DNA from 3 places in the Bacillus sp. T3 genome. Region 3 is predicted to be linked to each of the others. Evidence: predicted binding sites of a transcription regulator. Region 3 holds the regulator's gene; each other region holds the start of a gene.
The links. The regulator Rex, encoded in region 3, represses fermentation and respiration genes when NADH is low (regulators of the CRP and FNR family bind a similar motif). The targets are predictions, from matches to a motif close to TTGTGAAATATTTCACAA.

Region 1 (3,286 bases), 1.1 Mb from region 3:
GAGTTGTTTGCACAATATAAGGCAGCTTATCCAGAATTAGCACAACAGTTTGAAATTGGAGCAAAAGGAGATCTGCCTGAAGGCTGGTCAAACGATATTCCAGTTTATGCTGAAGGCAAAGCACTCGCAAGTCGTGCATCTTCTGGTGAAGTGTTAAACGCTATCGCAAAAACAGTTCCTTATTTCTTTGGGGGATCTGCGGACCTTGCTGGATCAAATAAAACAACGATCAAAGGTGCAGGGGATTTCTCTCGCGACTCATACGAGGGACGCAACATTTGGTTCGGTGTTCGTGAATTTGCAATGGGTGCTGCATTGAACGGTATGGCGCTACATGGCGGTTTAAAAGTATTCGGTGGAACATTCTTTGTATTCTCTGATTACGTAAAACCAGCGATTCGTCTATCGGCATTAATGAAGCTACCAGGTAACATATGTATTCACACATGACAGTATTGCTGTTGGTGAAGATGGACCAACCCATGAGCCAATTGAACAATTAGCAGGCTTACGAGCAATGCCTGGCCTTTCAGTTGTTCGCCCTGCAGATGGCAACGAAACAGCAGCTGCTTGGAAGCTTGCTGTTGAATCTAAAAACCTTCCAACTGCACTAGTATTAACTCGTCAAGACCTGCCAACGATTAAGGGTACAGCAGAAACTGCCTACGAGGGTGTTTCTAAAGGTGCTTATGTCGTTTCAGCAGCTACTAAAGAAACAGCAGATGCACTTCTACTAGCAGCAGGTTCTGAAGTAGGTTTAGCCGTTGAAGCTCAAAAAGTTCTTGCAGGCGAAGGTATTGACGTTGCAGTTGTCAGCATGCCGTCATGGGATCGATTTGAAGCACAATCAAAAGAATATAAAGATTCAGTCATTCCGAAAAACGTGAAGAAGCGTTTAGGTATTGAAATGGGATCATCCCTAGGATGGCACAAATACACTGGAGACGAAGGTGATGTATTAGCAATTGACCAATTCGGTGCATCTGCTCCAGGTGAAAAAGTTATGGCGGAATACGGATTCACAGTTGAAAACGTCGTCGCACGAGTAAAAGCCTTATTAGGATAATAAACGAGGTATTAAAGGTAGGAACGAATCTTATGATTCGTTCCTTTTTTCGTTCTCTATGTTGTTAAATAACCTAAATCAATTACATAAATCACACTTATGAAAAAAGACACAAAACATTCAATAGTGCGTCACATTTTGGTAACAACTCCGAATTATTCCACTATAATTTTGTAATATAATCGTGACAAGGATAGGAAGTATTGGAAATTAGGAGGAGATTATGATGGAGGAAGTATTACTGTTAAGCAGATTGCAATTTGCAATCACAATTTTTTACCACTTTCTGTTCGTCCCATTAACGATTGGACTTGTTATTTTAGTAGCAATTATGGAAACGAACTATGCAAGAACACTAAATCCTGTGTATCGAAATATGGCCGATTTTTGGGGGAAGCTGTTTTCGATTAACTTTGTTCTAGGCGTAATCACTGGTATTACGATGGAGTTCCAATTCGGAACAAACTGGTCTGAGTACTCAAGATACGTTGGTGATATTTTTGGATCACCACTTGCAATCGAAGCATTGCTAGCCTTTTTCCTTGAATCAACCTTTATGGGAATTTGGTTATTTGGAAGAAACAAATTTTCACCGAAAATGCGAGCAATCTCCATTTGGATGGTGGCATTGGGAACGAATATTTCCGCACTTTGGATTATTACAGCCAATGGATTTATGCAAAACCCGGTTGGCTATAAAGTAACAAATGGTCGAGTTGAGCTGGAAAGCTTCACCGCATTAGTGACCAATCATTATGCCTGGAATATGTTTTTCCACACTGTTATCGCCTGTTATATTGTTGGTGCATTTTTCGTCATGGCAGTAAGCAGCTATCATTTATTAAGAAAGAATAAAGTGGACTTTTTCAAAAAATCATTCAAATATGGACTACTCATGGCCATGTTCGCTGCAACCGCAACTCCGTTTATCGGACATCAATCTGGAGTATATGCAACAAAGATCCAACCAGCTAAGGGTGCGGCAATGGAAGCAGTTTGGGAAACACAATCAAATATGCCATTCAGCCTCATCCAAATTCCGGATCCGGAAAACAAACAAAATTTTGAAGCCTTATCGATTCCTGGTTTAGGAAGCTTCTTTTATACAAATAAATTTGACGGTAAAGTAACCGGACTGGACCAGATTCCAGACGATGAACAACCGAATGTACCACTTGTTTATTATGGCTTCCGGGCAATGGTTGCACTTGGTATGTTTTTCATGGCGTTAACATGGTATGGCGCATATCTATACCGCAAAAATCGCTTAGTTGAATCAAAAAAATACTTAAAGCTTGTCATCTATTCGGTTTTATTACCTTACTTAGCGATTAATCTCGGTTGGATGGTTGCAGAGGTAGGAAGACAACCTTGGGTGGTTTATGGGTTAATGAAAACTTCGGATGCTGTATCACCTATTTCATTAGGGCAAATTTGGTTTTCACTCGTAAGTCTAATTGCATTCTATACCGTTCTATTAATTGCTGATGTTTACTTAATTATTAAATACGCGAAAAAAGGACCTGAAGGGGTTAGTGAAGTAGCAGGAGGTGCTCAAACCTATGTCTCATGATATGTTGGCTGTTATCTGGTTTGGACTTTGGGGGTTAATTTGGACCGTTTATATCTTTTTAGATGGCTATACATTAGGAACAGGGATGCTATTTCCGTTTGTAACGAAGAATCGTCAAGAGCGTAATCAATTACAGGAAGCGATTGGACCATTTTGGGGAGGCAACGAGGTTTGGCTCATTACTGCGGGTGGAGCGACCTTTGCAGCATTTCCTGGTGCCTATGCTGATATGTTCTCATTTTTATATGAAGCGATGTTCCTCATCTTGTTTTCGCTGTTCATTCGCGCAACAGGACTTGAATTTATGCATAAGGTTGATTCTGCAAGATGGCAAAACTCATGGAAATGGGCGTTTTCCGTTTCAAGCCTATTAATTGCCGTATTGTTTGGTGTAGCATTCGCCAACCTTTATCGCGGATTGCTAATTGGTGAAAACGGTTATGAAGGGAATTTATTAAGTTTGTTAAATCCATATGGACTTCTCGGTGGGGTTCTATTTGTGGCAATGTTCCTCCTTTCAGGTTCTCTGTGGATTCAATTAAAGACAGTTGGTGATGCAGCGCATCGATCCAAGAAATTGGCTCGACCGTTCTCGATGATTGCCGCAGCGGTTTTAGCAATTTTCTTCGTGGCTACAATGAATTTGA
Region 2 (3,286 bases), 610 kb from region 3:
TTTGATTTGATCTCCTGGAACGATTTCCATATGAATGACGGCTGGAGTGTTATCGCCTGTGTTTTTGCGGTCTAATACAGGGTCTGACACAACCGATTTTCTTAGGTAGCCTTCTTCATAGCCTTGGCGAACACCCTCATTGATAGCATCCGTGAAGTCACCATCGACAACACGTGCGTCTTGGCCAACCTCTACTAAAATAACCGTCATTCCTGTGTCCTGACACATGGGCGCTTGTTCTGCGCGAGCTAGTTTTACATTTTTCAAGATTTTTTCTAAGCTATATTTACCAAACTCGGATTCTTCTGTTTCTAAGCCTGCAGCAATTAACTTTTCTACATCTTCAGGTAAGTCACAAGCTGCACTCATACAAAGATTTTTAACTGTTTCTGTAATTAATTTTGCTGAGATTTCCCGCATGATTAAATTCCTCCTACCGATTGCAATCTCTTATCTTTATTAGCGTCCACAGCGTTTAGCTGAATGTCGCCACATTCCGAGCAAACTAAAAAGGGAATTACTAATTCATAGCCATCATCGCTGCCATGAAATAACTCTGGGCGATGTTCTGTAATAATTGGAGCTAAACAACAATTAGATGACATAAGCTCTCCTCCACTTTAAATGAAAACTACCGCCGATAGAGTCTGATCATAATAGATCGGGAGGGGGAATCCGCTATCGGCAGTATCTTTTATTCGTTAAGCTTTTTTTACCAAAGTCCTAGGATCTTCCACCAAACTCCACCTATACCGATCCAAACGATGATATGAATGATGGAAATAAGGAAGCCGAGTGACCACCATTTGTTTTGAGTAACATATCCGCTTCCGAAGAAAACAGGTGCCGGACCACAACCATAATGCGTTGTACAGGCAAACAAGTTACTGAAAAATGCTAGAATTAATGCTGATACTAACGGTGGTGCTCCTGCTGCTACGATAACCGTTAAGAATGCTGCGTACATTGCACTTACGTGTGCAGTGTTGCTGGCAAAGAAATAATGAGAATAGAAGTAAACCACTGAAAGGACGATTAAAGCTAACATCCAATCCATTCCACTTACAGCGCCCTTCATTGTTTCACTGAACCAAGGAATCATGCCTAACTCATTTAAGAAGGTAGCCATCATAACTAACACAGCAAACCAAACTAATGTATCCCATGCGCCCTCTTCTTTCTTTATATCAGCCCAAGATAATACTTGAGTTAATAACAATACTCCTAAACCGATAAAGGCTGTTGTCGTTGCTGTAATACCATAGGTTGTTCCAAAAATCCAAAGAGCCAAGATAAGAACGAATACGCCAATCATGTACCATTCTTGTTTTTTTAGTGGACCCATTTCTTTTAGCTTTTTCGCAGCCATTGCTGGTGCTTCTGGAGTCTCTTTCACTTCTGGTGGATATAATTTGTAAATCACAAATGGAATTAAAATTAAACTAATAAGTCCAGGTACGATTGCGGCTGTTGCCCAACCCATCCACGAAATGGTTTCTCCTGTTAAATCTGCTGTAATTTGGGCAGCTAACGGATTAGCAGCCATTGCCGTTAAGAACATGGCAGATGTAATCATGTCACCTTGGAAAGCTACTTTTGTTAAAAATGCTCCAACTTTACGTTCAGTACCATCGCCAACGCGTGAACCAAATGTTTCAGATAGAGATCGGATAATTGGTAAAAGAATTCCACCTGCACGAGCCGTATTTGATGGCATCGCTGGTGATAAGATCAAGTCACTAACTAGTAAGGAATAAGACAATCCAAGCGTTTTCTTACCAAACATTTTGACAAAGATATAAGCTACACGAGAGCCTAAACCTGTTTTGATAAATCCTCTCGAAATAAAGAACGCAATAACGATTAACCAAATTGTTGTGTTTTGAAAACCACTAAGTGCTTGTTCGATCGTCAAGGTTTGTGTTAAAACTGTTGCCGTCAATGCGAGAATCGCTACACTTCCCATTGGTAGTGGCTTACTTACTAATCCAACAATAGTTGCGACGAAAATCGCGAATAAGTGCCAAGCAGGTGCTTCGAGACCTGCAGGTGCCGGTACCATCCAAAGCGCTACACCGATAAGGATCATAATAAGTAGTGGTATTGCTTTTACTTCACTTGGCTTTTTTGTGCTTGTTTCAACCTGTTGAATCTTTGGTTGTTTTAACTTTATTGCAGGAACTGACATATATTTCACTCCTTTATAAATTGCATAATTGTGTTTTTACACTTTCAATTTGTTCACAAAATGTTCACATTTGTGAATAGATTCACAAACTTAGATAAATAAAAAAGGCGGCTAAAGTATTAAGAAATAATCCCCTCCACTAAGGCAATTTCCTTCCCCTCGAGAAACTGTTTTCCCGCTACCTGAATCGTACTCAATTAGCCAAAAACATAATAGTTTATGAAAATATATAAAGAGTTTTGTAACTAAAGAAAGCAGGGGGACTTTTCTCTTGCTTCCTTTTGAGTTGGAAGCAGAGGACAAGTCTCCCTGCACAAAAAAAGGGCAGGAGATTAATTCTCCTACCCTAGCTTGTTAAATATTTTTCAATTAGTTGATGGTCAAGGTTGACGATTTTGTGTTTGAAAATGGGTCTGCCGATAGCACCGTAAACAATCTCTGTTTCAATAATATGAATGTCGGCAAAAAAGAAAAGATATTTTCTCATCGATACTCGAGATATTCCGACAAGCTGAGCCATTTCTTCAGTTGAGAACACTTCTGCCTGATGTTCAAGCATCTTTTCCCATATAAGCTTTAACGTGTTTTTCGTTAATCCTTTTGGTAGCTCCGTACAAGCGACATGATGCTGTTCTTTATGCAACAGCAAATTATCGAGATCATTTTGACTGAGTTCTTCCTGTTCATCAATAAATACCTGATCCTCTTTATAAGAGGTTAATGCTGTATGAAAGCGTTCAAACTCGAATGGCTTAATCAAGTAATCGACTGCTCCGTAACGAATTGCTTTTTTTATACTTTCTTTGTCATTTGCGGCAGAGATAATAATGACATCAATCCCCTGACCTAGCCAGCGAATCTTCGATAACAAGCTCCAGCCGTCCTCTCCAGGCATGTAAATATCTAATAAGATGAGGTCTACTTGATCTCTTTCAATAATCGGAAGTGCGTCTTGGACTGTTGGCACAGCTGCCACCAGCTCGTACCCGTCTATTTTTCCAAGATAAAGCGAATTGATTTGGGCTACCATCGGATCGTCTTCAACAATGATTGTACGAATCATCCTGAATCACTCCTGTTTTTCAAATGGAATAATAA
Region 3 (3,286 bases):
TTTGCGACGACTTTGAGCTCGCTTAGTGGTAGATGCACGTGCTAGATTTCGGGCAACAAAATCCTCTAATTTAGCAATTTCATCTTGTTGCTTTTCATACATTTTCATTTCACGCTCGTAATTTGCAGCTTTTTGGTCCAAATAAGAGCTATAATTGCCGACGAATTTTGAAATTTGCTGTCGGGACATTTCGTATACTTGATTAACGACCTTATCTAAAAAATAACGGTCATGGGATACAATCAAAATGGCGCCTTCGTAATTTTGCAAATATTGCTCAAGCCACGATAATGTATCGATATCAAGATGGTTGGTCGGTTCGTCCAAAATAAGAATATCAGGTTTTGTTAATAGCAATTTGCCGAGAGCAAGGCGAGTTTTTTGACCGCCACTTAAACTAGAGATTTTGGTTGAATAGTCAAACGTGTGAAAATTCAAGCCGTGAAGCACAGAACGAATATCGGCTTCGTATTGATAGCCACCCATATCTTTAAATTGAACCTGTAGGGTGTCATATTCTTTCAAAACTCTTTCGTAGACGGATGAAACATTAAATACTTCTGGATCCGCCATCTGTAATTCATACTGCCGCAGTTTTTTCTCTAAACTTTGTAATGTTGCAAATACCGTCAGCATCTCTTCCCAAATCGACAGCTCCGATTCGAGGCCTGTATTTTGTGCCAAATAGCCAATGGTAACGTCCTTGGGCTTCATAATGTCACCAGAGTCATGGGACATATGGCCAGCAATGATTTTAAGCAAGGTCGATTTTCCTGCACCGTTTCTACCAACTAAAGCGATTCGATCGCGTGATTGTACTTCTAGTTTAATATTCGATAAAATAAGGTCTGCACCGTAGTATTTATTCAATTGATTAACTTGTAATAATATCATTTTATATTCACCTCTATTACGATAGAGTTAGTGTATCGTATTATAAGGATATCATCAATAACTCGAAGCTTGTGAAGAAAGATACAAGTTCATTCACACATGTTGGAAAAAATAGTGTATGATTCTTTTAGTGAGGTGTTAAATGAATGGGAGAATTTACTCATTTTAATGAAGAAGGCCGTGCGAAAATGGTCGATGTGAGCAGCAAACCAGAAACAATAAGGACCGCAGAGGCTTGCTCAAGTATAACAGTTAGCAATGATATATATGAAAAAATCACAAATAATGAAATGAAAAAAGGTGATGTTCTAGCTGTTGCTCAGGTTGCGGCAGTAATGGCATGCAAAAAAACGTGGGAAATCATTCCGATGTGCCATCCAATCCCATTAAATGGAGTGGATGTTTCCTTTGGCTGGGAAGAAGAAAAGGAAGACAATGAATATACATTGCATATTTCCGCAAAGGTTAAAACGAAAGGGAATACAGGTGTTGAAATGGAAGCGTTAACAGCTGCATCGGTTTGTGCGTTAACGGTTTATGATATGTGTAAGGCAATTGATAAAGGCATGGTTATTGGAAAAACGTATTTAGTTGAGAAAACTGGCGGCAAAAATGGAGATTTTATTAGAGAAGAGCGATTGAAATAAGCTTAATGAGAGAGGAGTGATGAAATGTCGAACGATCATACAACAAAAATTCCACAAGCGACTGCAAAACGGTTACCACTTTATTATCGCTTTTTGAAAAATTTGCATACATCTGGTAAACAACGGGTTTCATCTGCAGAGCTAAGTGAAGCGGTAAAAGTAGATTCTGCGACAATTCGTCGAGATTTTTCATATTTTGGTGCATTAGGGAAGAAGGGCTATGGCTATAATGTAAACTATTTGCTATCCTTTTTCCGGAAAACGTTAGATCAGGATGAACTGACAAAGGTAGCGCTCATTGGAGTTGGGAATTTAGGTACGGCGTTTTTAAATTATAATTTTTTAAAAAATAATAATACAAAGATTGAAATTGCCTTTGATGTGGACGAGGGAAAAGTGGGAACAAAGATAGGGAATGTTCCTGTTTACCATATGGATGAGTTAGAGAAGATTATTGAGCAAGAAGAGATTCATGTGGCGATTTTAACCATCCCAGCGCCAGTGGCGCAACCAATTACGGACAGACTGACTAGTGTGAGGATTAAAGGAATATTAAACTTTACACCAGCTCGACTTAATGTCCCGTCTACTATTCGGGTTCATCATATTGATTTAGCGGTTGAGCTGCAATCACTTGTATATTTCTTAAAGCATTATCCAAAAATTGAAGATATTGAAGTAGATGAAGAATAATGAAAAATGAGCCACTTAATTATGGCTCATTTTTTTTGATTATTTTCCTAAGTTTAAAGTGAAGGGCAATCAACCTTAAGCCTGAACCAAAATCAAAGGTTGCTAGGAGAACAAGGATGAAGCTAAAAATATCCCATCCGAATTGATTTACGTTATCGATAGCAAAGTACGTAAATATACAAGCAAGGATGATGTGGAAAAAAGCGGAAAACAAAGGTGAGAGTCTCATAATAATCCTCCGATAAAGCTTTGAATTTTTTCTGATTGTTCGATGATTCGATCGATATCTTCTTTAAAGACGGTTTGTATAACAACGACAAGTGAATTCATCGCAACATGGGCAAAAATCGGAACTATAATCCGTTTCGTCTTGACATAGAGATAGGCAAAGGTAAAGCCCATGGCAGAATAAAGCAATGTATGTTCAAGTTCCATATGTGCTAAAGAAAAAATAATCGAACTGATCAAGGCCGATAGAAAGAAGTTCATCCGTTGATAGAGTGCGCCAAAGATGATTTTTCGAAACACGATTTCTTCTAAAATTGGTCCGACAATCGAGCTAACAAAAATGACAATAGGGAAGCTTTCGATAATATTAATAATTTGTTGGGTATTATCAGAGCCTGTCTTAATCCCCATCATCGCTTCAATTTGGGCTGCAATTCCTTGTGCGAATAATGCTAAAAAAACACCTGTAATCGCCCAAATTACCGAGCTGAATGGATTTGCTTTTTCACGATAAGCTGTGGTTGTTGACTCTTTACGGAGAATCCACAGAATAATGACTAGAGTAATGGTGAAGCTGGCAACGAGCCAGATTGGAACGGACAAGGTTCTCATTTCGTCCACCGATTGACCAAATCTGGTTCCAATGAAAGTGGTTAACGGAATTCCAATAAAACTCGATAACTGCATGGTGAGATAGGCAATTAAGATAAACCAATATTCCTTTTTCAAAATAAATGGACTCCTTTTTAAAAAGCTAGGCTAAATCCCATTGTACAAATAATAAGCGAACGTTACAAATGAATAAGCTAATTTGCTAATTTGTC

Region 1: RGF10_RS17590 (cytochrome ubiquinol oxidase subunit I) is a predicted target of Rex. The motif match lies at 1,164-1,181, and genes of this name have one in related genera.
Region 2: RGF10_RS02830 (anion permease) is a predicted target of Rex. The motif match lies at 2,259-2,276, and genes of this name have one in related genera.

The regions. Positions count from the first base shown of each region.
Region 1 is NZ_CP137761.1:3,432,611-3,435,896, reverse strand. Features, by position in the region: partial or broken gene tkt (transketolase) at 1-1,066, shown strand, start outside; gene RGF10_RS17590 (cytochrome ubiquinol oxidase subunit I) at 1,293-2,639, shown strand; gene cydB (cytochrome d ubiquinol oxidase subunit II) at 2,629-3,286, shown strand, end outside.
Region 2 is NZ_CP137761.1:554,194-557,479, reverse strand. Features, by position in the region: gene RGF10_RS02840 (fumarate hydratase) at 1-420, opposite strand, end outside; gene RGF10_RS02835 (hypothetical protein) at 423-605, opposite strand; gene RGF10_RS02830 (anion permease) at 713-2,188, opposite strand; gene RGF10_RS02825 (response regulator) at 2,535-3,251, opposite strand; gene dcuS (DcuS/MalK family sensor histidine kinase) at 3,258-3,286, opposite strand, start outside.
Region 3 is NZ_CP137761.1:4,549,136-4,552,421, reverse strand. Features, by position in the region: gene RGF10_RS23300 (ABC-F family ATP-binding cassette domain-containing protein) at 1-894, opposite strand, end outside; gene moaC (cyclic pyranopterin monophosphate synthase MoaC) at 1,041-1,541, shown strand; gene RGF10_RS23290 (redox-sensing transcriptional repressor Rex) at 1,566-2,234, shown strand; gene RGF10_RS23285 (YdiK family protein) at 2,254-2,463, opposite strand; gene RGF10_RS23280 (CPBP family intramembrane glutamic endopeptidase) at 2,460-3,191, opposite strand.